DNA from 4 places in the Paenibacillus sp. FSL R7-0302 genome. Region 1 is predicted to be linked to each of the others. Evidence: riboswitches for the same ligand, from Rfam matches in the RefSeq annotation. Region 1 holds a riboswitch; each other region holds the start of a gene.
The links. A riboswitch is a leader RNA that binds a small molecule or an ion and turns the genes downstream of it on or off. The one in region 1 is predicted to bind cyclic di-GMP.
Positions count from the first base shown of each region.

Region 2: linked by a shared signal. The riboswitch ahead of MKY96_RS07935 (thiamine pyrophosphate-binding protein) and the one ahead of MKY96_RS25640 (transglutaminase-like domain-containing protein) in region 1 are both predicted to bind cyclic di-GMP.
Region 3: linked by a shared signal. The riboswitch ahead of MKY96_RS26410 (choice-of-anchor A family protein) and the one ahead of MKY96_RS25640 (transglutaminase-like domain-containing protein) in region 1 are both predicted to bind cyclic di-GMP.
Region 4: linked by a shared signal. The riboswitch ahead of MKY96_RS23765 (PA14 domain-containing protein) and the one ahead of MKY96_RS25640 (transglutaminase-like domain-containing protein) in region 1 are both predicted to bind cyclic di-GMP.

Region 1 is NZ_JBBOWB010000001.1:5,951,057-5,959,164, forward strand. It holds rRNA gene MKY96_RS25630 (23S ribosomal RNA) at 1-846, opposite strand, end outside; rRNA gene MKY96_RS25635 (16S ribosomal RNA) at 1,094-2,654, opposite strand; gene MKY96_RS25640 (transglutaminase-like domain-containing protein) at 3,020-3,829, opposite strand; cyclic di-GMP riboswitch class I at 3,843-3,923, opposite strand; cyclic di-GMP riboswitch class I at 3,997-4,078, opposite strand; gene MKY96_RS25645 (class D sortase) at 4,204-4,857, opposite strand; gene MKY96_RS25650 (GtrA family protein) at 4,929-5,333, opposite strand; gene MKY96_RS25655 (glycosyltransferase family 2 protein) at 5,323-6,300, opposite strand; gene MKY96_RS25660 (glycosyltransferase family 39 protein) at 6,397-8,108, opposite strand, start outside.
Region 2 is NZ_JBBOWB010000001.1:1,870,529-1,878,636, forward strand. It holds gene glpK (glycerol kinase GlpK) at 5-1,510, shown strand; gene MKY96_RS07920 (3-oxoacyl-[acyl-carrier-protein] synthase III C-terminal domain-containing protein) at 1,609-2,601, opposite strand; gene MKY96_RS07925 (hypothetical protein) at 2,741-3,091, opposite strand; gene MKY96_RS07930 (carboxymuconolactone decarboxylase family protein) at 3,243-3,623, opposite strand; gene MKY96_RS07935 (thiamine pyrophosphate-binding protein) at 3,676-5,289, opposite strand; cyclic di-GMP riboswitch class I at 5,436-5,532, opposite strand; gene MKY96_RS07940 (methyl-accepting chemotaxis protein) at 6,045-7,295, opposite strand; gene MKY96_RS07945 (helix-turn-helix transcriptional regulator) at 7,369-8,108, opposite strand, start outside.
Region 3 is NZ_JBBOWB010000002.1:160,026-168,133, reverse strand. It holds gene MKY96_RS26415 (hypothetical protein) at 181-546, opposite strand; cyclic di-GMP riboswitch class I at 1,304-1,396, shown strand; gene MKY96_RS26410 (choice-of-anchor A family protein) at 1,478-4,501, shown strand; gene MKY96_RS26405 (alpha/beta hydrolase) at 5,026-5,991, shown strand; gene MKY96_RS26400 (HD-GYP domain-containing protein) at 6,508-8,022, shown strand.
Region 4 is NZ_JBBOWB010000001.1:5,491,929-5,500,036, reverse strand. It holds gene MKY96_RS23770 (sugar phosphate nucleotidyltransferase) at 1-1,303, shown strand, start outside; cyclic di-GMP riboswitch class I at 1,441-1,521, shown strand; gene MKY96_RS23765 (PA14 domain-containing protein) at 1,536-3,902, shown strand; gene MKY96_RS23760 (glycosyl hydrolase) at 4,092-5,618, shown strand; gene MKY96_RS23755 (discoidin domain-containing protein) at 5,695-8,108, shown strand, end outside.

The DNA.
Region 1 (8,108 bases):
GAGTTCGATTGGAATTTCTCCGCTACCCCCACCTCATCCCCGCATTTTTCAACATGCGTGGGTTCGGGCCTCCAGTGCGTGTTACCGCACCTTCACCCTGGACAGGGGTAGATCACACGGTTTCGGGTCTACGTCCACATACTCAGTCGCCCTATTCAGACTCGCTTTCGCTGCGGCTCCGGCTTCTCACCTTAACCTTGCATGTTAAACGTAACTCGCCGGTTCATTCTACAAAAGGCACGCCATCACCCATAAAGAGGGCTCTGACTTTTTGTAAGCACACGGTTTCAGGTTCTATTTCACTCCCCTTCCGGGGTGCTTTTCACCTTTCCCTCACGGTACTGTTTCACTATCGGTCGCCAGGTAGTATTTAGCCTTAGCAGATGGTCCTGCTGGATTCATACGGGGTTTCACGTGCCCCGCACTACTCGGGATCCGTCTCGGAGAGAACACAGTTTGGGCTACAGGGCTTTTACCTCTATCGCGGGCCTTTCCAGACCTCTTCACCTACTCTATTCCTTTGTAACTCCATGTGAGACGTCCCACAACCCCAAGAGGCAAGCCTCTTGGTTTAGGCTGTTCCGCGTTCGCTCGCCGCTACTGACGGAATCACTATTGTTTTCTCTTCCTCAGGGTACTTAGATGTTTCAGTTCCCCTGGTCTGCCTCTGCGTATCCTATGTATTCAGATACGAGTAACTGCGAATTACCACAGCTGGGTTTCCCCATTCGGACACCCCCGGATCAAAGCTTGCTTACAGCTCCCCGAGGCAGTTTCGTTGTTCGCCACGTCCTTCGTCGGCTCCTGGCGCCTAGGCATCCTCCGTGTGCTCTTAGTAGCTTAACCAATGTGTTTTCCGTTAGGAAAACCGCTTAGCATCGCCATTAATTCAAAACTTGTTTGCACAAGTTCAGCTTAAAGGAATGTTCTAAAACGCAAATTCGTTTCGGTATCCAGTTTTCAAGGATCAAGGTAAAGATGAGAGCTTAAACTCTCAAAACTGACCAACGAGTGAGTAACAGGCCTAAACCTGAGTTGTGGAAGTAATACTTCCGATTTGAATGTCTTCGTTGCAGAAGACGATTCTCCATAGAAAGGAGGTGATCCAGCCGCACCTTCCGATACGGCTACCTTGTTACGACTTCACCCCAATCATCTACCCCACCTTCGGCGGCTGGCTCCCTTGCGGGTTACCCCACCGACTTCGGGTGTTGTAAACTCTCGTGGTGTGACGGGCGGTGTGTACAAGACCCGGGAACGTATTCACCGCGGCATGCTGATCCGCGATTACTAGCAATTCCGACTTCATGCAGGCGAGTTGCAGCCTGCAATCCGAACTGAGACCGGCTTTGCTGGGATTGGCTCCACCTCGCGGCTTCGCTTCCCGTTGTACCGGCCATTGTAGTACGTGTGTAGCCCAGGTCATAAGGGGCATGATGATTTGACGTCATCCCCACCTTCCTCCGGTTTGTCACCGGCAGTCACTCTAGAGTGCCCAGCTTCACCTGCTGGCAACTAAAGTCAAGGGTTGCGCTCGTTGCGGGACTTAACCCAACATCTCACGACACGAGCTGACGACAACCATGCACCACCTGTCTCAACTTTCCCCGAAGGGCACCTGATGCATCTCTGCTTCGTTAGTTGGATGTCAAGACCTGGTAAGGTTCTTCGCGTTGCTTCGAATTAAACCACATACTCCACTGCTTGTGCGGGTCCCCGTCAATTCCTTTGAGTTTCAGTCTTGCGACCGTACTCCCCAGGCGGAGTGCTTACTGTGTTAACTTCGGCACCAAGGGTATCGAAACCCCTAACACCTAGCACTCATCGTTTACGGCGTGGACTACCAGGGTATCTAATCCTGTTTGCTCCCCACGCTTTCGCGCCTCAGCGTCAGTTACAGCCCAGAAAGTCGCCTTCGCCACTGGTGTTCCTCCACATATCTACGCATTTCACCGCTACACGTGGAATTCCACTTTCCTCTTCTGTACTCAAGTCACCCAGTTTCCAGTGCGACCTCAGGTTGAGCCCAAGGTTTAAACACCAGACTTAAATAACCGCCTGCGCGCGCTTTACGCCCAATAATTCCGGACAACGCTTGCCCCCTACGTATTACCGCGGCTGCTGGCACGTAGTTAGCCGGGGCTTTCTTCTCAGGTACCGTCACTCCGGTAGCAGTTACTCTACCGGACGTTCTTCCCTGGCAACAGAGCTTTACGATCCGAAAACCTTCATCACTCACGCGGCGTTGCTCCGTCAGGCTTGCGCCCATTGCGGAAGATTCCCTACTGCTGCCTCCCGTAGGAGTCTGGGCCGTGTCTCAGTCCCAGTGTGGCCGTTCACCCTCTCAGGTCGGCTACGCATCGTCGCCTTGGTGGGCCGTTACCCCACCAACTAGCTAATGCGCCGCAGGCCCATCCCCAAGCAGCAGATTGCTCCGCCTTTCATTCTCTCCTCAGGAGAAGAAAGAAATTATCCGGTATTAGCTACCGTTTCCGGTAGTTATCCCAGGCTTGAGGGCAGGTTGCCTACGTGTTACTCACCCGTCCGCCGCTAAGTCTGAAAGGAAGCAAGCTTCCTCTCAAACTCCGCTCGACTTGCATGTATTAGGCACGCCGCCAGCGTTCGTCCTGAGCCAGGATCAAACTCTCCAAATTGGTATTTAGAAAGAGCGATTGCTCATTTTGAAACATCTGACGAGAATTTACATTCTCTAATTTTGGATCTCACCGAAGTGATTTCCCACTCACTCGTTGTTCAGTTTTCAAAGATCAAGCTCGTTGTCAGCGGCGATGTTATCGTCACCAGCAACTCTTATAATATATCACGTTCATCTGAGCAATGCAAGCTTTATTTTTGAAATCACTTATTTAAGTAATCTCTCATTTCCCTTGCCGCTCCAACAACGCTTATTTATAATAACCTATCCTTCTATTAAAAAGCAACCTTTATATAAATAAAAATAACCCGCTTAATCATTAAGCGGGTTAGTCTCAGATAATGCTATAGTTCACAGCTATTCTTAGTAGAATTTCGCTGCAGTATATTTGCTTGCTGATTTGACCAGTTCTGTTGTTGCTGTTTTCTTGCCCAGACCTGCATCCACTGTAGTATCAATCGTCACCCATTTGCCGTTCAGGAACACTTCGTTCCAGGCATGGTATGAAGTTACATAGCTTGTATTCCCCATAACCAACTTGGTTGGAATTCCTTCACTGCGGAGCATAGTAGCGAACAAGGAAGCGTAATCGTAGCAGATCCCTTTGTTGGTAGCCAGTGTGTTGTCGTTGTTCGGAATATAATCCGTGCTTACACTGTTGGCCAGAGAGTAGTCATATTTCACGTTAGCTACGATGTAATTGTAGATAGCCTTAACTTTGTCTGCATCTGTGGTCAGACCCTTTGTAAGCTGTGCTGCCTTTTGGACGGATTTATCGGAAGAACTCCACTTCACATTCTGTACAGAGCTCAAATATACGGCATTCACATTGCTCATGGAGAGAGATACAGTCTCGGAAGATAGTACTTTATATTTGTTGCCGGTAGTATTCTCAAGAACGGAGACCTTGTAAGAGCCATTACCTTGTTGCAGCGGGAACGTCTCGGTCGGTTTGGAAGTGTATAAGTTGTAAGTATAGCTGTTATTGTCCTTGGTAATCATGAGCTTCATCTTCTTGTCCTTAGGAACATCGTAAGAAACCCCGATAATCCCTTGATCAAGTTGTCCAACATTTAACCAGCTTGAATCTGCATTTGCTGCTTGAGCAGTGCCTGTCTGCACGGAAGTGACGATCACAAAAAGTGTAATCAGCATTAAATAAAACTTCTTCATGGATAAAACCCCTTTCGGTAGCTGGCTGCCATTCTTACGGGAAGGCCCTTTAGCTTTGCGTCCCTACCTTTCGATAGGTTTGCCGTTATCGTATAAGCTTTATCTGTCCAATCTACTACCACATAATGACAGATTCAGAATGAAAACAAACAAAAAAAGCCTCTTCATTCGGTAACTGGCTGCCATCCATGACGGGAAGGCCCTGTAGCTTTGCGTCCCTACCTTTCGATAGGTTTGCCGTTTATCGTGTATTAGCTTTCATAGTTATATCTTACCATATCTATATCTATTAGCAAGACCCAATTGCTAGATTTCACCACAAATATACTAAAATTTTATGTTTTTTCGACCTTTATCGCCTTGTCCTGATAGAATCAGGTCAGCTTCGCGTGAATGATAAGTCTGTGGGTAGGGTTGACTAGCGGATCACAGGTAATAAGGGTCAAAATCTTATCATCATCCTTTCCCTTCAGTACCGAAATATCGGTAGGCTCTACAATAGATACATCATATACAACATATTTGTATTCCTGTCCGCTTGTAATAACAGTAATGGTATCCCCTTTACCAACCTCATCCAATCTGTTGAACAGCCGCCCTGCCGTTCTTGACCGATGCGCAGCAATCGCTGCATTGCCTACCGCGCCAATCGGAGCTGTCTCCTTCATATGCGCCGCTGCATGCTTCATATTGGTCTTGGTGGCGCCCTCCAGTACAGGCAGCTTCAGATCGATTTTATCGATTTCAATAATAGCGGTGATCTTGCCTCCCACTTCAATCTCGGGCGCTGTAGTGGGCACCGGCTCTTCCGCACCAGACTCTTCCGCCAGCAGCTGGGTGACTTCCGCATAAGGCTTGCTCAGATCCTGGCTGGCAGGAGCCGTAGCCGAAGGAACGATTTCACTATAGGCCTGTTCAGCCTCTTCCAGCAGCTTCTGCTGCTGACGGTCCTCGTACCATTCGCTTCCTTTGGGGTAGAGCATAATCAGGACCCCGGCAAGTATAATCAAATAGGATAACTTCCGCATGACAATCGCCTCCGCAATATAGAATAAGTGCTGCCTCCGCAGAATACGGGGAAGATATACGCTCTATCTCTTTAGAATACCCACTTCCGGCTTCCAAAGAAATTAATGATTACTGTAATAAAGGTAACCAGCACCTTGGCCATCAGCACCTGGACTCCCAGCCGGTCAGTCAGCAGATGAATCAGCAGCACCGAAATGCCCAGCACCAGCAGATTCAGCACAATAAATCTCACCAGCTGCATCCGGTCAAAGCCGCTATTGCCTCCTCTGTCCCGGCCCTTGAAGGTCACCTTCTTATTCCAGACAAAGCTGTTGGCCGTCCCGGCGCTGTAGGAAATAATCTGTGCAGGGGTGTTGAGCATCCCCAGGGAATGCAGCAGGGTAAATACCGCAAAATCAATGAACGTGTTAAGCAGGCCCACCGCATTGAATTTCAGAAACTGGATCATGCCTGCGCTCCAGGCCTTATTTTGCATAGTCGCTTTCCTTCCGCGTGTCTTCGGTCTCGGCATCCGGATAGCCCCGTGTCTCGCTTACGATATAGAGCGGTCTGTCCTTCGATTCATCATAGATCCGTCCGATGTATTCCCCGATGACGCCCAGCAGCATCAGCACAATGCCGTTAAACAGCAGGTTCACCCCGACAATGGATGCCCAGCCCGGCACAGTCCAAGAGGTGAAGACTTTCTGGAATAAGACCAGAAACAGGTAGATGAAGCTGGAGAAGGACAGGAAGAATCCGATATACGAGGCGATTTTGAGCGGCTTGTGCGAGAAGGAGGTGATTCCGTCGAGCGCAAAGCGGATCATTTTCTTCAGCGGATATTTCGTCTCCCCGGCGAAGCGTTCCTCCCGCACATATTCCACCATGGTCTGCCGGAAGCCGACCCAGCTTACCAGCCCCCGCACATAACGGTTCTTCTCCTTCAGGCCGCGCAGCACATCGCAGACCTTACGGTCGATCAGCCGGAAGTCCCCGGTGTCCGTGGGAATCTCCACACTGGTCATGCTGCTGAGCAGACGGTAAAAGATTTTGGCTGTCACCTTCTTGAAGAAGGTCTCTCCGTGGCGCTTCAGCCGCTTGGCATAGACTACCTCATAGCCTTCCTTCCACTTGGCGATCATCTGCAGGATGACCTCCGGCGGGTCCTGGAGATCTGCGTCAATGACCACAACAGCCTGGCCTTCAGCATAATCCATACCCGCCGTAATCGCCACCTGATGGCCGAAGTTACGGGAGAAGTCAATCAGCTTGACATGCTCATCCGTATTGCTGATGCCGCGCATAATCTCAGCCGTACGGTCCCGGCTGCCGTCATTGACGAATACTAACTCATAGGAATCGCCGCAACCATCCATTACTTTTTTGAGCCGCTCGTACGTTACCTGAATGACTTCCTCCTCATTATACATGGGCACAATTACACTATATCTGGCCTTCACAAGGGTTCCTCCTAAATTTATTGTAAGCCACAGCTTCCTTGATGCGCTTCATCAACATCAGCTTTGAGCAGCTATGCGGCTCTTACAGCTCCCCTCCTAGAATACCCAGGAAGGGAACCAGCGAAGTACATGAATGATATAACTGCTGTTCACCTGCATGCCGGACAATACCGGATAGAACATTACAAACAGGATGGCGGCGGCCGCAACATAGGCGTACCGCAGATATTTGGCACCCCGGAAACTTCCGTCAAGCAGCTTCAGAATGTACACAATGGATAGAATCATAAACGGCACCATCGCAAAGTAATGGTACAGGAACGTCTCACGCGGCACAAGCATCCACGGAACATATTGTGAGAAGAAGCCGATCCAGATCATATACAGGCTCTTGTCCCGGCGCTTCAGGGTGAACCATACAGCAGCGAGCATCGTGAAGATTCCTGTCCACCAGATCAGCGGATTGCCCATCGTTACTATGCTGCTCGCCTTGCCTGCCGGCAAGCCTTCACCGCCGCTGAAGAACCACACCGGACGCTTCATGAACGGCCACTCCCACCAGGAGGAGGCGAACGGATGTGTAGCTACAAGCTGGCTGTGATAGTTGTACATATTCTTCTGGGCATCAATCAGCCCCTTAACGGTGAAGCCCTCTGCCGACGCAGATAGTGAAGGAATGAAGGACAGGCTGTATATGATTCCCGGAATGATGACGAAGAATCCGATGCAGCTGGCCAGCGTGATGATCGTGTTCTTCCAGAAGGACTGATCTGCAGTCCGGCAGGCGGCTTTGAGCTCCTGACCGCTCAGCTTGCCATCAGCCAGCAGGCGTCCGGCAGCCTTATACTCCCGGTAGCGGTCCAGCAGCGACAGCACCAGCATAATAGCAAGTCCCGCGCCGCCGTAAATCACGATCCACTTCGAAGCAACCCCGATGCCGAAGAACAGGCCGGACCAGAACAGCGGAGCCAGTGTGGTCCGCAGCGGCATCCGGTAGAAATTCATCGTGAAATACCGCTGCATGAAATAGAACATCAGCATAATGAAGAATACACCGTACACATCGATGGTCGATATCCGTGTCTGGGTGAAATGCATGAAGTCCAGAGCGAATAGTCCCGCTGCCAGTGCAGCATAGGTGGTCTTACGGAACAACCGCATCGCCATGATATAGATCAGCGGCAGCATCGCAATCCCGAACAAGGTCCCTATGATCCGCCACCCGAACGGATTGACGCCGAACAGCTCCATCCCTACCCCGATCAGCAGCTTGCCAAGCGGCGGATGCGTATTCTCATAAGGAACAATATTATGATAATGCTCATAAGCCGTACGGGCATGATAGATCTCATCAAAATACGTACTGTTCATGAAATTAGAGTTCTTGGGTATGACGGACTGCTCGTCGAACAGATTGGCCGGCGTTCCTCTTTTAGCTGCTGCTCCCGAATCGGGTGTCACGCTTGCTATCGTCAGAGGAACCTCCGGTGCCCCCTGCTCATAGAAGGCCATCTCATTGAGGGTGAAGCCTGGAGACGTAACCGAGAGCTTGACATATCTTGCGGATACGTTAAGCGGCTGGCTTTTCCAGATGAAGACATTGCCCACATCCTCGCTCACCTCAAGCGGGCTGCTCCAATTATCAGGGGTCTGGCTGAATTCCAGCTGAAACTTCCCTGTTCCGACACCGCCGAACACATTGACCCGCTCCAGTTGATGGGCCTCCCCCAGATCCACATAGAAGCTCTCGCCGCTGGCTGCCGGCTCCCACAGAGTCTCAGGTGCCTTGTTATCTCCCAGATGATAGA
Region 2 (8,108 bases), 4.1 Mb from region 1:
CATTATGATCTTATCCTTGGACCAAGGTACTACCAGCTCACGGGCAATTCTCTTTGATGCAGAGGCGGAAGTGATCTCGCAGGGGCAATATGAGATCCGGCAATCCTTTCCCCGCCCGGGCTGGGTGGAGCATGACCCGGAGCAGATCTGGGAGAGTCAGCTTGCAGCAGCCAGAGATGCCATTGCAGCAAGCTCCGTACCGGCTGATCACATCACGGCAATCGGCATTACCAACCAGCGGGAGACCGCACTTATCTGGGATAAAATTACAGGCGAGCCGATCTATCCGGCAATTGTCTGGCAGGACCGGCGGACAGCAGACCAATGTGAGGAGCTGAAATCGCAGGGGATGGCCGGAGTCATTGCGGACAAGACGGGGCTGGTCATCGACGCGTATTTCTCGGCGACCAAGCTGGCATGGATTCTGGATCATGTACCGGGAGCAAGAGAGCGTGCGGGCAAGGGAGAGCTCCTGGCGGGAACGGTAGACACCTGGCTGATCTGGAAGCTGACCGGGGGTGCCGTACACGCTACAGACGTTACCAATGCTTCAAGAACGATGATGTATAACCTGCATGAGCGCCAGTGGGATGAAGAGCTGATGGACAAGCTGCGTATTCCGCCGTCCATTCTGCCGGAGGTGAGGATGTCGGGCGGAGATTTCGGTATCTGTGACCAGCAGTGGTTCGGTCTGGAGATTCCTATCCGGTCGGTGCTGGGGGACCAGCAGGCGGCACTCTTTGGCCATACCTGCCTGGAAGCCGGCAGTGCCAAGAATACCTATGGAACAGGCTGCTTCATCCTTATGAATACAGGGACTGAAGCTGTGGCATCCAGTCATGGCCTATTGACCACGGTAGCCTGGGGCATGGGCGATGAGCTCTATTATGCGCTGGAGGGCAGTGTGTTTGTGGCTGGAGCGGCTGTGCAGTGGCTGCAGGAGGGGCTGGGGCTGATCGTCGCGCCTGCCGACTCGGAAGAGAAGGCCAGTGAAGTGGACGAGAGTGAAGGAGTTGTAGTGGTGCCGGCCTTTACAGGACTGGGTGCGCCTTACTGGGATATGTATGCGCGGGGCGCCATATTCGGCTTGACGCGGGGGACCACCTCCGCACATCTGGTACGGGCTACACTGGAATCACTGGCCTTCCAGTCCCGCGATGTCATCGACGCGATGCAGAAGGACGCCGGCATGCCGCTCACCGGTCTGAGGGTAGACGGCGGTGCGGTGCGCAACAATCTGCTGATGCAGTTCCAGGCCGATATTCTGGGCAGCGAAGTGACACGTACAACCTATGCGGAGACTACAGCACTTGGCGCTGCGCTGCTCGCCGGACTTACCTCCGGGGTATGGACCCGTGAGCAGCTGGAGAGCTTCAATACGGCCGAGAAGGTCTTCTCGCCGCAGATGGAGCCGGAGGAACGGGAACGCAGATACGGCGCCTGGCAGGATGCTGTATCGCGCACGATGGGCTGGGAGAAGCATGAGGGCAAGCACGAAGGCAGACTTTAGAGCAGAGTAGAGGCATTAAGAACAGAAACGGCCCGCAGGCAGAAACTCTGCTGCGGGCCGTATGCTTACTCTGAAACAGAAGTGAACGGTCAGTAAGACTAGTACTCCATTACAAATGCAACGTTCTGCCATCCGGCACCTACGGTCCAGAACAGGACCTTGTCTCCGCGTTCAAGCTGCCTTGTAGTGACGGCTTTGTGAAGGGCAATGAACGGGCTGCTGGTCGAGGTATAGCCGAACTCATCGCCTATGTAGACTGCGGCCTCAGGGTTAATGCCGGTTTTGCCGGAGACGGCCTGGATGTTCGGAAGAGACAGCTGTGAGAAGCAGGCAGCCTTGACCGATTCAGGGGCAATCCCGTTGTTGCTCAGCAGAGTGTTGATCGATTCGGAAGCAGCATCCACACAGATGGAATCATCAAATGGAATGAACTTCACATTGAACTCTCCTGCGGCCACACCGGTGCGTCCGAGCTTAGCCAGGCCTTCTGCCGGGAACAGAGAGTTGCCGTACACACAGGTGTCTGTCTGGTAGATAGAGTCAATGAAGCCGACCGAATGCTCATCGCGCTCCAGAATGACAGCGGCAGCGGCATCACCGAAGTTCGCGTAATATACCGGATCATTCTTGTCCGCATGTGGCGCCACATAATCGGAGCCGATGACGAGAGCGCGGCGGATTCTCGGGTTCGCCATCATCTGGCGGCTGACCTGTTCAACCGAGGCGGTCATTCCGGCACAGTTGGCATTGCTGTCAATACAGATGGTATGCGAGGCCCCGTTAATCAGGCGGTGAATCATCAATGAGTTCGTAGGAAATATATATTCAGGAGTCTGGCTTGCATAAGCGATCAGGTCAATGTCAGGGCCGGTAAGACCGGTCTTCTCCAGAACATTACTTGCGGCTTCAAAAGCCATTGTCAGGGAGTTCTCATCCGGGCTGTCGATGCTGTAGCGGTTTTGACGGCCCAGAGTAGCCAGCAGTCCACGGATATCAATACCTTTATCGTCAAAATGCTGTATGAAAAAGTCATTGCCGATTCTTTTGTCTGGATGGTAGATATCAATGTCCTTAATGCGAATCCCCGCCATAGTACAGACCTCCTAAAGTTTTGTTAGCTATACTTCTCACAAATCTGCTTCTTACAAAACTCTCTTCCAGCATTAGCAGCCGGTTTAATGAATGAACATGTGCGTTTCAAGCGGCTGATTTAGGTTTAAATTGTATTTATTAAGCTTGTACGGTTGAAGTGATCTCCAGATTCTCAAGTCCTGCTTTGCGGCCCAGGCGTGCCAGCTGCATTTTGAGGATCGGGTTATTTTCCAGGGTAAGACTCACTTTCTGGAAGCCGTCAGCCTTGAACATGATGAAGCAGCCTTCAAGCAGCGGTACAACATCAGGAGCGGTTACATTCAGCTTGCGGCAGTCGATCTCTAGTGCATATTCAGCAGGGCTGATCGGGTTAATAGTCTGCTGGTAAGCCTGTATAGATTTGAGCCCGTCCTCGTTAGAGAAGGTTCCCTCCAGCTCAATATTGATTACTTTCTTCGCAGTATCTGTCTTCAAAATAAATTGTCCCATGTTGATCTCTCCCTAAGTGTAATTTCCAATACCTCCAAAACGTTATTCCTGCGACTCTATTCGACAAAACCGCAATTCGATTTGGGATATTTTGCCTTCATTATAACCAGATCATACTGAAACGTGCAATCAAAAGTCGAAATTTGTAGATTTATGAAGATTTTTCTTTGATCTCCTCCAGGGTATCCAGCAGCACATTAAAGGCCGAAATCACCCGGGGGGCACCGACGCAAGGGGTCAGATGCAGCAGCACGCCCTTGATCTGCTCGACGGTCATGCCAACGCGGAGCGCCATTACATAATGAACCCCCAGCTGTTCATATTGCCCCATCGTAATCAGAGACGAGATCACTGCAATCTCCTTCCAGTCAGAGCCAATCGTGGTCCGCTGAAAAATATCGCCATAAGCATTGCCCATGATATATTCGGCTAATTCCGGAAAATGCTCTTTGATCGGAGCCAGGGCCTTGGCCCCATAATCTCCTGAGAGATCAGTGAAATGATCGAGTCCGCTGTTCATGCTCTTGTTCACGTTATGTCCTCCTGACAGTAGGTTAAAAAAAAGGTGTGCGGATATGGCTTCCTTACGTAAGATCCAGCGTTCGGTGGGCCGTAGGAGGCATTTCATCACGGTCAGTCAGCAGCTCAATGACAGCTGCCTTGTTAAGGGCCACAGCTTCGCGGATTGCGGCAGCGAACTCCTCCTGCGTCTCGCAGCGGAAGCCGGCTGCACCCAGCGATTCGGCGAATTTCACGGCATCCATCGGAACCTCGAAGATCGTACCGTCAATCCGGCCGGTCGTTTTCTCCATGCCCTTGAGCGCCATATCCAGCTGCATATTGTTCACCACGATGAAAATTACCGGAATGTCCTTGCAAACGGCCGTGTTTATTTCAGCTCCGAGCATCATAAAACAGCCGTCCCCGGTAATACAGAAGACAGTCTCCCCGGGAGAGGCAGCCTTGGCGCCGATCGACATGCCAATTGAATTGCCCATACAGGCAAAGTAGGCATCGAATATGAAGCTGCCGGGCCTGCGGACATTGAACCATTTCACAGCATTGAAGCCATGGCTGCCGTCATCTACAAACACGCTGCTGTTGTAAGGAATCAAGTCGCTCATCGTGCTCATTACCGAAGCCAGAGAGAGCCCCGCCAGCACGGGAAGCTCGTCATTGTAAGCATTGGAGATTGTGATTTCATGCCTGGTGACCATAGAGGGGTCCAGCTTCTGAAGATACAGTGCCAGGTTGTCCCTTAAGTCCCCGCCGACAGCGATAGTGGATGAGGACAGTATTTTGCCGACAAAGGTTGGATCTACATCGAACTGGATCAGCTGCTGCGGATGATTCTCCGGCTTCAGGTTGCAGATGGTCATGTCGCTCAGCCGGGAGCCCAGAACAATGAATAGATCACTGTTGTTCAGCAATTCATCGCCGTGCGAAGAGCCGCCGACGCCGACAGGACCGTGGTAGAGCGGGTGATCATAAGCTATGGCGCCTTTGCCGCCTGGAGAGGTGACTATAGGAATGTTGAAGGTTTCGGCCAGCTGGACCAGTTCCTGATGGGCACCTGAACGGTTGACGCCTTTACCGGCAATGATCAGCGGTCTGGCGGATTGATTAATCGCCGAGATGACCCGGTCATAGTTCTGATAACTGACTAGTCCCTCGCGTTCCGGCAGAACAATCCGGCATTCCGCGAGCCGCTCTGTCTGCACATCAAACGGAATGCAGAGATGGACCGGACCTTTCCGGTCACCGAGGGCGATGGATAGGGCATGGTTGAAAATCGTGCTGAAGTGATCGCCGCGTTCAACGAGCTTGCTGAAGAGGGTGGCCGGCCGGAACATATCCGCCAAATCAGCCAGATAGGAAGTGGAATCCTGACATTGGGGAATGCCCAGCTCCTTGATGGACTGATGTCCGGTGATGAAGAGGACGGGAAGATTATTGGCCTTGGCATGCGCTGCTGCGGTGAGCAGATTCGTTCCGCCCGGACCGGAGGTGCCGAAGGCTACCCCGAGACTGCCGGTCTTCAGAGCATAACCGCCGGCGGCGAAGCCGGAGCTGGATTCGTGCCGGCCGGGGATGAACTCTATACCGTAGTCAACCATTTTCAAAGCGATGGGGCAAATAGACTTGCCTATAATTCCAAAAGAATGAGTGACTCCCAGATTGTGTAATGCTTCCGCCATATAATCTGCAACTGTCTTCAGAACATCCACCCCGCAAGTTGTTATTTGTATACGTCAGCAATAGAAAACCTGTACTCAGCATTGGAGCACAGGTCTGTTGCACGAATCACCATAATCAAACGCGAAACCTAAGGCGTTCACAGTTTTTCAGCAACCTGGCTGTCATGATCCCACTTCAGAAATGAGACTGTAGATCCATGGCTTTGCGTCATTCCCTTTCGGTGAATTTTGCCGGTATGCGGTTATAAATGAATTTGTGGAGAATTTTCCTTTACAATATATTCCTTGCTCCTCTTTTGTCAATAACCCCTGTGAGAAGAAACTCGGAATTTGACGAATATTCAGGAGTAAAAATGGCTAAATATTTGGATTTTCAAACTTTTGAAAATGGTTGTCTCTGGAAGACTAAAGTCTTAAAATGCAAATGGCCATTTAGGTTGATTAATGGTTGATTAATAAGGGAAGTAAGCCCAAAGCCTCATTACATTGCTGATTTACTGCAAAATATTAAGAATTCACTAGATATACAGCATTGCAAATTTCGGTGATAGGACTTAAGTAACGGTGATGTAAGAGGTTAGCTTATAGACAAGCTATGACAATAGAACGAATATAGTAAAGAAGTGCAAAGCACGGTTTTTACCCTTATGCACAATTTCAACAATTTGTGAATATTACATAACAATCTTTGTTTTGCCCAAAAAAAGAGACACCTCCCGCAGAAAATTCCGCAGGTGTGTCTCTTTGTGCCGGGGTTAAAATTTGAAAATATGAATCGTTTTTTGCAGGTTGAAGACTGCAGAGGTCATCTTCTCTGTCTCCTCAGCCACGGATTGCAGTGCGTGAATCTGTTCGTTCATCGCTGCGGATACCTCTTCGGTCCCTGCGGCGGTCTCTTGGGTAATAGCTGAAATATTCTCGATCGCTCCGGAGATCTTAAGTGCGCTCTCCAGCATAAGGTCACTCTCTGCGGAGAAGGAGGCAATCTGCTCGGTTATGTATTGGACACTATGCACAATTTGAGCAAAGATGTTGGCCGTCTCGGTAATCATCTCATTCTGCACCTGGACTACCTCTTCGTTAATGGCGATGTTATCAATGGCCTGCTTGATATCTGCTTCGATGCTGCGTACCAGACCGAACACTTCTTTGGTTGAAGCGGTGGATTCCTCGGCCAGCTTGCGGACCTCCTGGGCAACAACTGCGAACCCGCGGCCATGCTCGCCTGCACGGGCGGCTTCAATAGAAGCATTGAGCGACAGCAGATTGGTCTGTTCAGCAATTTCGGTAATTGTCTTGGTAATCATCGTAATGCCTCGTGCGTTATGCGATAGGGCTTCGATGGTATCCGCCACCTTCCGGGTAGCCTGGATGTTCTTGCGCATACCTTCGGCTTGGGTATCCACCGATTGCCGTCCCTGTTCTACCAATTCCAGTGTATGTACAGACCTTCTATTCATTTCCTTGGTGGAATTCGTATAATTGGAGACTTTGATTTCGATATCCTTGATCGATTCGGTCATATCAGCGATATCCACCGAGATTTCGTTAGCACCGAGGGCCAATTCATTGGAGGAGGAGGCCACCTGCGCCATGACAAACTTCAGGTTCTGATTCTTGTCTTCAATCCCGCGGCTGGCGTCCATAACCTGACGGGTAATCTGTGAGGCATCGGTCAGGATTTTTTTGAGCTTGTCAATCATGGTGTTGAAGGAGCGGCTAATGTCGCCCATGGAGCCATTCTCGTCGGCACGGCTGGTGAAGTCGCCTTTGGCAATCGTGTGCGTCACATTGGAGATATCCTCAAATGAAGATGTAAGCGTTCTCTCAATGAAGCGTGCAAGCGGGTAAGTCAGCGCTGCCAGGACGGCGACAAGAATAATGCCGATGAGCAGCCTGTCCATAAGGATTAGCGTGATTAAGACAGGGACAGCGAATAAAGCGGCAACCAGGTAACATCCGGTGACGATTTTTTGTTTCAACGGCAGCTTGTTCATCCAGTCCATAATGTAAAGTCCCCCTATAAATAATAATGTGTATTGTAATATTATAGGGGATACTAGTGCATTTGGTCTATTATTAAAAATCGTATAATGCTGCCGCTTCGCGCAGAGCCGCAGCAACCGTATCCGCAAGCTCAGGCGGTGCCGTCACCTTGATGCCCTGACCCAGGGACAGGATGATCCGGCACGCTGACTCCGGCGTGTTGAACTCAACCTCGGCCCTGATCCAGCCCGGGGCCTCAGAAGGCTCCTGGTGCAACAGGGCGACGTATCGCTCCTTCTGCAGCTCCTTCATCGTTTGCTCTCTTACAAGCAGGCTGGAGGGGTACCTGGGCAAGGCAGACTTGAATGCGGCGGTGGAGGTCTCCCAGTACTCAGACAGGACGAAATCCTCCGGCAGCTCAAATAGCTCATCTGTGACTTTGGCCTCAGTGATTCTGGAGACCCGGTAGGTCCGCAGCTCGCAGTCATGCCCTGCGACCAAGTACCAGACTCCGCGCTTGACCACCAGCCCCAGCGGTGCAACCAGCCGCTCGGCGGCGTCCTCCCCGCGCAGATAGGTGATGCTCACCTTGCGGTTCTCCCATAAGGCTTCCTGCAAAGCGGTCAGGCAGGGATAGGTCTCCCCGGAGGGATGCCACCCGGCTCCGTCGATGTGAATCCGCTGGCTGAGGAAGCTGAAGGGGGTGACTGGCTGCCGAGTAGCGACGGCCTGCAGCTTGCGGGCGGCCGAGGAGAACTCCTCCTGAATGCCCAGAGCGTGCAGAATTGCCGGATCAGCGGGCACCAGCAGTGCGGCAATCTCCTTGGTGTTCA
Region 3 (8,108 bases), on a different contig from region 1:
GCATGGCTTTGTATGCTTTGTTTGTTTCTTGCGTTCAGGGATCAGGTAAGCCGGAGAATCCTGTACCCGGTAGCTGTGGTGGTGATATGCGGCACGCTCGGGTATTGGACGTTGTTAATGTAACCGCATCCGGGTGAACATTTCATGCAGAAGTCTGCCGCTTGCGGCAGGCTTCTTTGGTTAGCCCTGCTCCATCTTCTCCATACCCAGGTATCTGCGCATATGCAGAGTGGCCTGGGCTGCAATCACATCATCCAGCAGCAGCATCCGCTCGTGATAACCCCTGCAGACGAATTTGGCTTCAACACCCGCCTCCAGCCGCTGCTGCTCATAGACCTTCAGACCACGGGCGTGCATCCCGGCACGGACCTCCCGCAGATCAGCAGAAGCGGCATGGACGGCCGACTGGATTACCTCCAGATAAGGCGCAGGCGTGCGCAGCTCTGAGGCTATAGCAGAAGCATCCCGCTCGAAGGCGGATAGAATAAGCGGCAGCAAAATATAGGATTTGACCAGCAGGTTATCCTGGCTCTCTGCTCTTTGCATCCTTCTCAACCCCTCGAAGAGAACGTATATTCGCATTGTAACTCATCCTTCAAAAAATAATCAATGGGTTTTATAAATTAACTCAAATAATGTGATATATTTCACAAAAAAATAAGATGAATTATTTTATATTAAAATTGAAATATTAAAGATTAAGGATTGAAAAATAAATCAGCTCAAAGGAGAATGGCAATGAGTCATGAAGGAAGTCTCCGCCGTGGTTTGGTATTCGGGATCATTCTAAGTGTTCCGCTCTGGGTATCGATGATTGGCTGGGTTCAGCTGTTCGGGTCTGCCTAGGCGACATTTTATTCAAAATATATGAAGTCTATTAGCAGGTGTCGTCCCTATGGGCGGCACTTTTTTTCTGAGCTGAGCTGCCTGTAAATAGGTAAAATTGCATTGAACAGGAGCAGACAATGAGTTCGAGGGGCCTGAGGGCTATAAAATAGGACAAATGAATCAAATTTAAATAATATAAATTGATATTATTATAGGGAAGAGAGACAAACGGCTACAGCCAATCTTCTGATTTCTCGACTTTTTTCGTCAATAAATAAAAAGAGACTCGCCCCTTAACCCTTATGGTACAAGGGATCAATGAGGAACCATCGAAAAATATAATTTCAAAAAATATACTGGGAATGGATTGACAATAGGATGGGGGAGCGGATAAACTGAAATTAGTACAAAAGTAACAAATGTCATAGACTCAACGATGAATTTACATAAGTTACTCCCAATTTCATACCGAAATCATGTACAAACGCAAACCGGATCGAAAGAACGGGACGCAAAGTCAGGAATCTACTGTCTCTAAAGTTGAGACTAGGGTCGTCCGGCCGCCGTGAAGCTAACCCTTCTTGGCGGTCTTTTTGTTGTTATAGTCGCGTGACAGATTCATAGAATAGTAACTAGGAGGTGTGGACTATTGAAAAAAGGAGTACGTAAAACAGCCGCCATCCTTATGGCAGGCTTATTGACCGTATCCAGTGCTTTTACGTGGGGCACGGATGTCAGAGCAGCTTCAGGGGTTCCTTATACGCCAACACCGGTTTTGGGGGTCGCAGGGAATTTTAATGCTTTTATTCTTGGGGATTTCACACAAGGCGGTGATCAGATTGAAGGCCGTCTGGCAGCGGCGGGGAACATTACCCTCACCGGAGGTTACGGAGTAGCCAGGGCATACAGGAATGCTTCGCCTACGGATGTGCTGGTTGCGGGCAAGAATTTTGAACATTCGGGTAGCGGAGAAATTTACGGAAATGTGGTATACGGGGACAGCATTACAGTCAATGAGCCCCAGGTTAAAATTATAGGTGCTAAGAGGAAAGAGAAGCCGATTGATTTTGCAGCCGAGCAGCAGGCTCTGATCTCCCGTTCCACAGAGTATGGTGCCTTGGCTGACACGAATGAGATCGGCAATAACAATTATGGACAGCTCAAGATAAGTGCACCGGATCGTTTCAATGTAGTTCATTTGGATGCCTCGACACTGGCGAAGACCAACTATATCGAATTCAACATTGCACAGAACGCTACGCTGATTATTAATATAAGCGGGCCTACAGTCAATGTGCCGAGCTTTTCAATGAATAACGGCAGAGCCAGTCAAGTATTGTTCAACTTTTACGAAGCTTCTGAGGTGAATATCGCTAATACCTCCTTCTATGGCAGCATTCTCGCACCCAGAGCGGATGTTCATTATGCCCGAGCAGAGCTGTACGGAACCCTGATTGCAAAATCTTTTAGCGGCGGGGTAGAGATGCACCTGGGATTGTACGAGGGAGAGGGGCCGCCGCCGAGTCCGACGCCGACCGCAACACCGACACCTAGTCCGACACCAACGGTAACGCCAACACCGACGGTAAAACCAACACCAACGGTAACGCCGACACCGACTGTGACACCAACACCAACGGTAACGCCAACGCCGACTGTGACACCAACACCAACGGTAACGCCAACGCCGACTGTGACACCAACACCAACGGTAACGCCAACGCCGACAGTGAAACCAACACCAACGGTAACACCAACACCTACAGTGAAACCAACACCGACGGTAACACCAACGCCGACGGTAAAACCAACACCAACGGTAACGCCTACACCTACAGTGAAACCTACACCCACAGTAAAACCTAGCCCGACACCTGTGTGCACCCCAACTCCAAAGCCAACGCCGACCGTGAAGCCGACGCCAACACCGACCGTGAAGCCGACGCCAACACCGACCGTGAAGCCGACGCCAACACCGACCGTGAAGCCGACGCCAACGCCGACCGTGAAGCCGACGCCAACACCGACCGTGAAGCCGACGCCAACGCCGACCGTGAAGCCGACGCCAACGCCGACCGTGAAGCCGACACCAACGCCAACTGTGAAGCCAACGCCAACACCGACCGTGAAGCCGACGCCAACACCGACCGTGAAGCCAACACCAACGCCGACAGCGGTACCGACACCGACACCAACGCCAACGGCAGTACCGACACCGACGCCGACAGCAGAGCCAACACCGACACCAACGCCAACAGTAGTACCGACACCAACGCCAACGGTAGAACCGACACCAACGCCAACGGCAGAGCCAACACCGACGCCGACAGCAGTACCGACACCAACGCCAACGGCAGAGCCAACACCGACACCGACGGTAGAGCCGACACCGACACCAACGCCAACGGCAGTACCGACACCAACGCCAACAGCAGTACCGACACCAACACCAACGGCAGTACCGACACCAACACCAACGGCAGTACCGACACCAACACCAACGGCAGAACCGACACCAACGCCAACAGCGGTACCGACACCAACGCCAACAGCGGTGCCTACGCCAACACCAACGGCAGAACCGACACCAACGCCAACGGCAGAGCCGACACCAACGCCAACGGCAGAGCCGACACCAACGCCAACGGCAGAGCCGACACCAACGCCAACGGCAGAGCCAACACCAACGCCAACGGTAGAACCGACACCGACACCAACGGTAGAGCCAACGCCAACACCAACGGCAGAGCCAACACCAACACCAACACCGACACCAACACCGACACCGACACCAACACCGACACCGACACCAACGCCGACGCCGACACCAACACCGACGCCGACACCAACGCCGACGCCGACACCAACGCCAACGGCAGAGCCAACACCGACGCCGACAGCGGTGCCTACGCCAACGCCAACGGTAGAACCGACACCAACGCCAACGGTAGAGCCGACACCAACGCCGACGGTAGAACCGACACCAACGCCAACGGCAGAGCCGACACCAACGCCAACGGTAGAACCGACACCAACGCCAACGGCAGAGCCAACATCAACACCGACGGTAGAGCCGACACCAACGCCAACGGCAGAGCCAACACCAACACCAACACCAACACCAACACCGACACCAACACCAACACCAACACCGACACCAACACCAACACCGACACCAACGCCGACACCGACACCGACACCGACACCAACGCCGACGCCGACACCAACACCGACGCCGACACCAACGCCGACACCAGATCCAACACCAGTAACAACGCCAGCGCCAACATCGCCGCCGTTCAGTTTCCCTCCAGTGCCTACGCCGACTCCGATTATCGGATTTATCGTGAGCAATGATGTGGCTGTGATTGATGATCCGCTGCCGCTTGGGCCTGTAGCAACTCCGATAGCTACAACAGTACCGGCATCAACGCCGACACCGGCTATTGCGGTTGCGCCAATAGCAGCAACACCGGAGCCAACGCCTTCAGCAGAACCGGCACCCGATGTAGTCCTTATTGATGATGAAGTTCCTCTAGGCGGTGTGCCTGTGGATGGAACCTTGCCGAAGACGGGCGAATCCAGTCCGGCGCCTTATTATTTTGCCGGTTTGGCACTCGCTGGTCTGGGCTTGATTCTTAGAAGAACCACCAGAAACAGCAAACGTAAATGAGTGACCGGAACTGAGATTTATATAAACAAACAATGATCCTGTGATTTGACAAGGGCTGCTTTCGGAGAAGACGTTCTCCTGGAAGTAGCTCTTTTTTCGTTGGAAATAAGTGCCCGGATACAGAATGTATGCGAAAAACAACATACAATGTGCCGGTGAGAGAGTCAGCGGACCAAATGTATGCGGAAAACAGCATACAATGTGCCGGTGAGAGGGTCAGCGGACCAAATGTATGCGAAAAACAGCATACAATGTGCCGATGAGAGAGTCAGCGGACCAAATGTATGTGGAAAACAGCATACATGCATGCAATCTGCTGCGGGAAGGCGAGTGTGCTAAATAGAGTCCACCTGCTTGTTCCAAGAGTCTTGCAGAGTACAATGGATTTGAAGTTTGTGAAGAGAAAGAAATTCATGCTGAATCTCTTACCGTAGCCCCAGCCGTATTTTTAGTTGGCCGTACTCCCATGCTATACTAGGCTCAAATTAATATGGTTGCTTACTGAAGGAGGAACGTTGATGTGGATGATATACCTGCTTGTGGTGCTGATCGTGGTGGCCGGAGGGGTGGGGTATGCCGGATTCTATTTTTATGGAGTAGCCATTAAGCGGGCCCCTAAGGAATTCCTGGCCAAGACCCCAGACCTTAAGATTGATCCGCCGCCGGTGGCCGGAGCCTCGTGGGGAGAAGGAGCGGAGTGGGTGTCCCGGCAGACCTTCCGTGAGGTAGAACTGGTGTCTGAGGATGGGCTCAAGCTGCAAGGCTATTATCTGGCGTCAGCGCGTGCTGCGGGACGGACGGTCATTGTTGCCCACGGTTATTCCGGGAAGGCCAAGGATATGGGAGCGACCGCCAAGAACTATTATGAGAACCTGGGTTATAATGTGCTGTTACCTGATGCCAGGGGACACGGGAAAAGTGAAGGAGATTATATCGGCTTTGGCTGGCCGGAGCGCCGGGATTATCTGAAATGGATCGGATTCGTTCTGCAGGAGAACGGCCCGGACGCGCAGATCGTGCTGCATGGCGTATCGATGGGCGGAGCCACAGTGCTGATGACGTCCGGCGAGGAGCTTCCTCCGCAGGTCAAGGCGATTGTCGCCGATTGCGGCTACACCTCGGTCAAGGCACAGCTGTCCTATCAGCTGAAGCGGATGTATCGTCTGCCCAGCTTCCCGTTTGTGCCGGTGGCCAGCCTGGTGACCCGGATGAAGGCCGGTTATTCCTTCGGGGAGGCGTCTGCGCTGAAGCAGGTTCGCAAGGCCAAGGTGCCAATTCTGTTCATCCACGGGGATGCGGATAAGTTCGTGCCTTATGCGATGATGAATGAGCTGTATGAGGCCTGTAAGAGTCCGAAGGAGAAGCTGGTGGTGCATGGAGCGGGGCATGGTCTTGCCTATGATACGGATAAAAACACATACATCCGCACAGTAGGCGAATTCGTGGAACGCTATGTACACAGCCCTGCTGCCGCTGAATCTGTCCGGTAAAAGTCCATAGAACGTAGACGCGCCCGATATCCGCTGACAGCGGTTATCGGGCGCTAATTATGTTCCACACATGGGGCCTTTCCCTGAAGAACAGAGAAGCAGCGGGCCATGTCTTATCGGTATATTAATCCCCCGCCGTCTGTGAGCAAGACGGGTGTCGTTATTCCTTGTTATTTCCAGCAGCCGTGTGGCGAGAATAATCCTTCCAATACGACAAAAGCCCTACCTCTCTTTTGTCCTTGCGGCTCCGTGGCCGCGCCAGTGTGAATCGGAATGCTATGTTCGAATTTAATCTCATAAAAGGGATAAGTACTGCAAGAAAACGTAAGATATTGTGTCCAAACCGCCGATAATATAGAGAAGTGATTCATCGGCCTGACATCTTCTTGATGGGGATAAACATACTCGAAAACAAATATTATTTTATTATAGCACGGGGATTATAAATACGCAAGAGTATATTGGGCTGAGGCCAGGACAGGAATGAGGGGACAGATGGAACTATACAGAATTTTTTTGAAGCAACAGGTCCGGAACTATATTTTCGGCTCAGCTGTAGCGGTACTCGCGGTCGGGAGTCTGCTTATGCTATCTTCTCTGGAGATCAGCCGGGTTGAATATTACCGCCTCTTACTGGTGCTTGTTTGTTCTTTTGTAATAATGGCGTCTATAGAGATTACTGTCTTTCTCAGACAGATCAGGCCCATACGGGCTGCGCTCGTTCAGGAGAATGCTGCGCTATCGATGCTGGAAGAAGCATATCTGCACACGCACCTGCTGCCCAAACGGGCTATACAGCGGATTATGGGCCCGCATCTGCTCGGATTATCCGTTCCGGCTCTGCTGCTGTCGGTGTGGATGATCCATTCTGGCTGGGTCACGTTTCCGTACTTCTATCTGATTCTGGCGATGTGCTGCGCAGTGCTTGTGGCTTGTATGCATTCCCTCATTGAATTCTTCCTGACCTGCACCTCCATTATTCCGCTGATCAAGGAATTCAGGAACCGTGCGCTGGAGCAGTACGGTGTGGATTTTTCTCTGGAGGGTCATGTGTTCGTGCCGATACGCCCCAAATTCCTGGTGAGCTGTATGCTGATCGGTACCTTTCCGCTGTTCCTGTTTATTATGGCCACGCATATCCGTATGAACGGCGAGGGGGACTCGATAGTCGTCGTCGGACTTCAGAGCTATTGGGCCTGGGCGGGGATGGTGCTGCTGATCGGCACGCTGTTCTCCTCCATTGCGGCCTGGCTGCTGACGAACAGTGTGCAGCATCCGATCCATGAGCTGTATCAGGCGATGAACCAGGTAAAGGACGGGAATCTGGTCCAGGTGCAGGATGAGTACTCCGATGAGTTCTCGAAGCTGGTGGCAGGCTTTAACATGATGGTCCGGGGGCTGCAGGCGCGGGAGCAGCAGAGCCGCCAGCTGCTGGACAGCTACTTCTCCACCCTTGCCGTGGCGCTGGACGCCCGCGATTCCTATACGGCAGGACACTCGCTCCGTGTAGCGGAGTATTCGGTGATTATCGGACAGCTGGCCGGACTGAGGGGGCAGGAGCTGGATGATCTGCGCAAGTCAGCGCTGCTGCATGATATTGGTAAGATCGGGGTGAGAGACAGCATCCTGTTCAAGGAAGAAGCCTTAACGGATGAGGAATTCCTCCAGATTCAGAGTCATACTGTGCTGGGAGAGAATATTCTGCGGCAGATTGAACCGGCGGACAAAATGGCACCCTATCTGGGCGGCGTCCGCTCGCATCATGAGCGTTATGACGGCCGGGGCTACCCTGATGGTCTTGCCGGCAGGGAGATCCCGCTGCACGGCCGGATTATCGCGGTAGCGGATGCTTATGATGCGATGACGTCGGACCGGCCTTACCGGAAAGGGATGGACCACGAACGGGCGCTGGGTATTCTGGAGCAGGGCAGGGGCAGCCAGTGGGACCCTGAATTCGCCGGATTGTTCCTGGGGTACTTCGGCCGGAAGCCGGAAGCCCGTAAGGGTACTCAGCCTGTTCAGGCCGGATAATACACTAGTTGAAGGCATTATCCTTATATTCCTTGCCGAAGCGGATACTATCCAGTTTATGGGGGTTCCGCTTCGGCTTTGCGTGC
Region 4 (8,108 bases), 460 kb from region 1:
GCAATTTCTGAAGGTACTGGCAAGTCCGGCAGGTGAACCGGAATCAATGGTACAACGGGTATGGAGACAGCTGGAGGAGAACGGCATGGCCGGGTCCTCTTATCTGGCGACCGGACGCAGCCAGGTGGAGATGATCCAGAGCCAGCTCGGCAGCGGGGTGCCGATCATCGTGGAGCCGGAGCGGCGGGATACCTTCCCGGCTATTGCGCTGACGGCGGCCTACCTGTATTCCATCGCGGGGGTGTCCCCAAGCGAGACCGTGGCGATTCTGCCGGTGGACCCATACGTGGAATCCTCCTTTTTCGAAACGGTGCTGCAACTGGAGAACACCATGCTGGTGAGCGGGGCGAACCTGGCGCTGATGGGCGTAGTTCCCGAGCATGCTTCGGAGAAATACGGCTACATCATTCCAACGGGCGCAGATGCGGGAGCGAATGGTTACCTGCAAGTGAGCCACTTCCAGGAGAAGCCTGACCGTGTGCAGGCCGAGGAGCTGATCAGCCGGGGAGCGCTCTGGAACTGCGGAGTATTCGCCTTCCGTCTGGGCTACCTGCTGGATATCCTGCAGCGCAAAGGGCTGCCGCTGAATTACGAGGAGCTGCAGAAGCAGTATAAGCTGCTGTCCTCCATCAGCTTCGATTACGAAGTGGTAGAGAAAGAAGAGAACATCGTAGTGCAGCCGTACGCCGGATTCTGGAAGGACCTGGGTACCTGGAACACCCTGACCGAGGAAATGACCAGCAACCATGTAGGCAAGGGCTTCATCACCTCTGACTCCGAGGGCACCTGCCTCATTAACGAGCTGGATATTCCAATTACGGTCATCGGGGCGAAGGATCTGATTATCGCCGCCAGCCCGGACGGCATTCTGGTGACACACAAGGCCGAGAGTCCGCGGATCAAGGAAGTGCTGAAGACTTTTGAACAAAGACCGATGTACGAGGAACGCCGCTGGGGACACTACAAGGTGATCGATTATGTGAAATATGATGAAGGCAACGAGGTGCTGACCAAGCGGATTTTCATCAATGAGGGCAAAAATATCAGCTATCAGCTGCATCACAAACGCAGTGAAATCTGGACCTTCGTCAGCGGGGAAGCCAGCATTGTCATCAATGAGAAGATGCATACGGTGAAGGCGGGAGATGTGGTGCGGATACCGGAAGGGACCAAGCATGCCATTCTTGCTCTTACCGATGTGGAGTTCATTGAGGTGCAGACGGGGTCTGAGCTGGTAGAGGAAGACAATATCCGTATTACTCTGGACTGGGAGGATATCGCTCTACATCAGTTCATTTCTTAGGTCTAACTTATCTATTTAACCAATTGTTACAATTTTAAATCAGGTATTGAGAACTATTTTTTAGACAAATTTTGTTTTTACTCTACATTAAATTTGCATATCGACGATACTTACGGTAAGAGGGATTGATCCTTCCAAAACGACAATGGCAAACCTAATCGAAAGATAGGGACGCAAAGCTATAGGGCCTTCGCAAGAGTGGCAGCCTGGCTACCGAAAGGAAGAGAATATTGTGAAAACTTACCGTAAGTCTCGTTTGCTCTGCGCTGTGCTGTCGCTGGCCGTGGTATTGTCTGCTGTACCCGTGGGACTGGGAATCGCCCCGTCCACTGTCAAGGCTGCTTCCTCTACAGGAGCGCCCGTGAACCCTAATGCCTCAGCCGAGGCGGTCAAGCTGCTGAACAATCTGTATGATATCTCGGGAAATGGAATTATTACAGGGCAGCATGACTATTTCGAGAGTCCGGATGAGCTGAGCAACAAGCTGAAGGGAACAAGCGGACAATACGCCGCACTGCATGGTTATGAGCTTGGAGCAATCGGTGGACAGAGTGAGAGCGGAGTCGCTGCACAACGCAAAAATATCGTCTGGAGTGCAACGAACTGGTCCAGAGCGGGCGGCATTGTAGCCATGACCTTCCACCAGAACCTGCCGGGCACCAAGTACGAATGGTCCAATGTGCAAAAGTCAATCAGCCAGGCACAATTCAACAAATACGTAACCCCCGGTACTACAGAGTATAATGCGCTGATCACCGATCTGGATAAAGTAGCTGTCTCTCTGAAAAGCCTGCGGGATGCCAAGGTTCCCATCCTGTGGAGACCTTACCATGAAATGAACGGCGGCTGGTTCTGGTGGGGGAAGAAAGATAATTTCTCAGCTCTATGGAATATTATGTATGACCGTTTCGTAAACGTTCATCAATTAAATAATCTGATTTGGGTATGGAACCCGAATGCGCCGAATGCCAACTCTGATCCCTATGCACGGACTTATCCGGGTGCGGACAGAGTGGATGTGCTGGCAGCGGATATATATAATAACGACTACTCGAATAAATATCATGATGATCTGACCAGCCTGGCTGGCGGCAAACCGATCGGCATCGGCGAGAACGGTGAAATGCCGAATATCTCGAAGCTGAAGCTGACCCAGCAGAATTACGTGTTCATGATGAACTGGGGCAAGATGCTCTATGAGAATAACAGCACGGCTACGATCAAGAATTTCATGAATGACAGCTACACACTGACCCGTGACCAATATAAGGCCTGGACTGCTCCAGTGGCGGCCCCTAAGCCAACCGCAACACCGACGCCTACAGCAACACCAGCGCCTACAGCAACACCAACGCCTATAGTAACACCGACGCCAACGGCAACACCGACGCCAACACCGACGCCAACACCGACGCCAACACCGACAGCAACGCCAACCGTTGCGCCGATTCCGAAGCCGGTCCCAACCTCCGGTGATACGGAGAGCAAGCCTGCCCAGAACGGGTTGCTTGGAGAATACTTCAAGAACATGACACTCTCGGGGACACCGGTTATGGTGCGTAACGATGAGGTCATCAGCTTCAATTGGCGTCAGGGTACTCCTAATGCCGCACTTGGCACAGACTACTTCTCGATCCGGTGGACCGGCCAGATTAAGCCGGCTTACAGCGAGACCTATCAGTTCTATACTACATCGGATGACGGTATCCGCTTATGGGTGAACGGCACAGCAGTCATTGACAGCTGGGTCAAGCAGAGCGGAACTGCCCGCACAGGAAGCATAGCCTTGACTGCCGGGCAACTGTACGATATTAAGGTAGAGTATTATGAGAATGCAGGCGATGCGAATGTCCATCTGATGTGGCAGAGCCCCAGCCAGGTGAAGGGAACCGTACCTGCAAGTGCGCTTTTCTCCAGAGCAGGCAACACATCCATACCTGCTCCGGCTGCAACAGCAGTACCGACAACGGTACCAGCAGCGACAGTAGCGCCAGCACAGACAGCAACGCCGGCACCAGTAACGACACCAATGCCAACACCAGCACCAACACCAACACTGACGCCAGCACCGACACCAACGCCAACACCGGTGCCTACGCCGACAGCGGCTCCCGTTCCTTCTCCTACAGCAACACCGGTGGATCTGCCGGTAGAAGTTCCTGCTGCCAATGGACTGTACGCGGAATACTTCAATAACATGACGCTATCGGGCGAACCCGCTGTAGTGCGTACCGATGCTGTGCTTGATTTCAACTGGCGCCAAGGCTCGCCGGATGCCGCCCTCGGCATAGAGTTCTTCTCTGTCCGCTGGAGCGGGAAGATGAAGCCGCTCTACACGGAGACTTATCAGATCTATACCCATTCCGATGACGGTATCCGCGTACGGGTGAACGGTGAGCTTGTGATTGACAGCTGGGTGAAGCAGAGCGGCACCGAACGCATGGGCAGCATCAGCCTGACCGCAGGCGAGCTGTATGATATTCAGGTAGAGTATTATGAGAATCAAGGGGATGCAAAAGCGCGGCTGATGTGGCAGAGTCCAAGCCAGGCCAAAGGAACCATTCCGGCAAGCGCGCTGTTTCTCCCTTCCGCTTCGTAAGCTCATAAGGTCCGCAGCTGTGTTCAACATTGGCGCTGTTACTGGTTAAGACGTTACAATTATAAATCCTGCAAGCCACTCTTAATGGCCCTGCTTACCAGCAGGGCTACTAAGCTATAGACGACCATCCGGGAAGCGTAACCGCTCCGGGGTCTGCCGAAGCGGTGTGGCTGGAGAAAGGAGATTACATTGAACACTAACCGTAAGTACAGGCTATTTACAACTGTTTTTCCTCTTATCCTTATCCTTTCATTGCTTCCATGGGGGGAAGGGCGCAGTCTTCCGGCAGATGCCAAGGTTACCACACTGGCCGCCCCTGCCGCCGCTCCCATTAAGCCCATTAATCCTTCGGCCTCCAAGGAGGCTTCCGCACTGCTAAGCTATCTCCACGATCTCAGCGGCAAGGGCATGATATCCGGCCAGCATGATTATCTGGAGAGCCCCGATGAATTCAATAATAAGCTCCGCACCACAACCGGCCGCTATGCCGTTCTGCATGGCTATGAGCTGGGAGCCATAGGTAACCAGTCCAAGGCCACCATTGCCAAGCAGCGTCAGGCTGTCGTGGACAGCGCCATCCGGTGGCATAAGGGCGGCGGCATTGTCGCCATGACCTTCCATCAGAATCTGCCGGGAACTGCGCCGGTATGGACCAATGTGCAGAAGCCGCTTAGCCAGAATCAATTCAAGCAGTACGTAACTCCCGGAACGCCGCAGTATAAGGCTCTGATTGCCGAGCTGGATGAAGTGGCCAAGTATCTGGGTGAGCTGCGGGATGCCGGAGTTCCGGTGTTATGGCGGCCCTATCATGAGATGAACGGCGGCTGGTTCTGGTGGGGGCAGAAGGATGACTTTGTGAAGCTCTGGGACCTGGTCTATGACCGCATGGTGAATACGCATAAGCTGAACAATCTGCTGTGGGTGTGGAATCCGAATGCCCCCAACAAGTCGTCTGAGCCGTATGCCGCCTATTTTCCCGGCACCGCCAAGGTGGATATTCTGGCCGCCGACATTTATGACAATGATTTCAAGCAGTCTTATTATGACAGCCTCCTGAAGCTTGCGGACGGCAAACCGATAGGCATCGGGGAGAGCGGAGAGCTGCCAGACCCTGTCATCATGTCTCAAAAACAAAGCAAATGGGTATATACGATGACATGGGGCAAGATGCTGGTGGAGAATAACCCGACCGTGAAAATTCAAAGCTTCATGAACCATAAATATACGGTCTCGCGGGAGGATTACAAGCTCGCAGCGGGTGCCAAAACCCATGCGGCGGCTGTAAGCTCAAGGAACGGCCTGAGAGGCCAGTATTATGGCAATATGGACCTGTCCGGCACACCGCTGCTTACCCGTAACGACAGTACCATTCAGTTCAACTGGCATGGGAATTCACCGGCATCCGGCCTTCCCAAGGATTCATTCTCGGTATGCTGGACCGGGACCCTTAAGCCTCTCTACAGTGAAAAGTATACGTTCACCGCTTCTTCGGATGACGGCATCCGCGTATGGATCGGCGGCAAGCTCCTGATCGACAGCTGGAAGAACCAGAGCAGTGCGAGCAAGGAGGGCAGCATCACGCTCTCTGCGGGTACCCCCTATGCTATCAAGGTAGAGTATTACGAGAACCGCGGGGATGCCAGCGTCAGTCTGATGTGGAGAAGCCAGAGCCAGAAGCAGATGATTATTCCCCAGAGTGCGCTCACGCTGCCTTAAGGAAGCCGCGCAGAGGAAGAAGCGTGACGTTAGCCCGGTGCAGCACAGAATTCCGGAAGAAAGCGAGGACAAGGGAATGAGGACTAGAGTTCAAAAGAAACCCAGTAAATATCTCCACAGGCTACTAAAATTTGCAGCACTGATCATCTTGATTCTGTTGTCCGTCTCTGTCTTCGGAGATTACGGGACCAGGGACGGTGAAGCAGATGTGGATCTGTCTTCATTGTCGGCGGCCAAGGATGCCGGTCCTGAGATGCCGGAAGGAACTGTTCTATGGAAGCTTGGCAAGCATGACGGCTCTGCCGGTGAGTTCAAGGCGGCAGGGTCAAGCGGGGTGAAGAAGTCGCTCAGCATAGCCTCAACCACTGCCAGGTCGGCAGAGCTGAAGTCACTGCCCTCCGGCCTGCACGGGGAGACCAACCCGGAGCTGCGGATTCAGTATGAGCTGGATAAGATCCCGGAGCACGGGGTCTTATTTCGCGTGAGCATTATCGATGCTTACAAATCCGTTCCCCAGATGAGCGTGTTCTCCAACCGTCAGCTCTCAGGCATCATTCAGATCGCCGGGATTGCCGGAACAGGCAGCAAATACGACTTCCGCAAAACCTATGAGCTGTACATTCCCAGAGAACAGCTCATCAGCGGCACCAACGAGCTGACGCTGCGGACGGCCAGGGGAATCTATTCCTCAGAGGCTGAGGATAAGTACAACTGGTGGACATGGGATAATCTGAGTCTGGAGGCGCTGAAGTCTCCGATTAAGGAGCCGATTCACGGCAGCTATACGCTGACGGGGACGGTGGTGAATAACAAGCAGTTTTATTTTGACGAGGGGGCGGTTACGCATCTGCCCTATATTATGAAGTGGCTGGGCGTAGCCTATAGCGGCAATATCATGCGGACCAGCTGTGCCAGCGATGTGGGCCGCTCGTGTGAGAATATGGAGGAGTATTACAAGGTCCTGAAGGATTACAATATGCAGGCCGTAGCGCTCTATCTGTACACAGGCGATATCAAGCTGAAGGCGGACGGATCGCTGCCCGAGGATGCCGAGAAGAAGCTGACGGAATATTTCCAGAAGTACAGCCCGTACTTCCAGTATTACGAGGTGGATAACGAACCGGGTCTGTTCAACCGTTCCAAAGCGGTCAATCTGGCCATAGCCGGGTGGCTGAACAGCAAGGGTAAGACGATCGCACCGCATCTGCAGACGGTTGCACCCGGATGGGCCTACTGGCCGGGCTACAGCGAAGACTCGTGCGGCAATCAAAAGGGGCCGGTGAAGCAGTGCGGAGACCCCGACGGCTGGGAACGCGATCCGAAGCAGCGCGATGAGCTTGAAGCGGTAACGGATCTGACGAATGGCCATTCTTATGGGGATTCCTATATTTTCGGACAGGGCGGGAGCTTCACGGAGAACCTGAAGACCTTCGGGGGCTCGCTAGACGGCCTTAGCAAAAAAATGCTCGCCACCGAGTTCGGCACCTCGGACTCCCATGTGGACGCGTATCAATATGGGGCCAAGGAGCGGACTTCAGCGGTGTTCGACCGGATTATGCGGGCACATATCGGCTATGCCGAGATGTTTGTGCAGCATGCCGCCTTTTTCAAAAATTTCAGCCTGTTCAAATACGGCTTCAATCTGGAGGATCATGATCCGGCGGCTACAGAGATCTACTACACCAAGGAAGGCGAAGAATCCCGCGTCAGTATCATGCGCAGGCTGGATCTGGCTTATGCTACACACGGCGCTCCGCTGACCTACCAGATCAGCAATAAGGAGGAGCTGAAGGATAAGCTGGTCTACGTAAGAGCAGTGGACACCTCCACGCTTGAGCCGATGGCGGGCAGCAAGGCGACATCCAACAAGGTGCTGGTGAACTTCGTCAATTTCGAGAAGACGGAGCAGACCGTTAAGGTCAAGGTCACTATGCCGAAGAAAACGGAGTACGAAGGAGAACGGTTCGGCAAGGGCGATACTTATGAGGAGGCCCGCAGCTATGTAACCGGCAGGGCTGCTTCGCCGGAGCTGGAATTCACGGAGACGCTGGCTCCGGGAGAAGGCGTACAGTACATTCTGGAGCCTTCCTCCGAGGTGGCGGATACGGCGCCTCAGGGCCTGAAGGCGACTGCTGTCAAGGGATTATCGATGCATCTGAACTGGCTGGAAGCCCCCGGAGCAAGCTATGAAGTGCTCCGGGCGGACGGCCCGGACGAGAAGCTGAAGGTCATCGCTACAGCAGTGAAGGGAACGGAGTACAACGACAGCAAGCTGAAGGAAGGCACACTTTATACTTATGCTGTAAGAGTGTCCGGCTCTGGTGTGATGTCAGAGAAGACACAGATTACAGCAACCGGACTTGTCCCGCTGGACCGGGCAGGCTGGAAGGTGACGTCCAGTGTGAGTAAGGAGGCTTCCAATCCGGCAGGTGCCATTGACGGAGACCGGCGGACCCGCTGGGATACGGTCAAGCATCAGGCTTCGGGGGA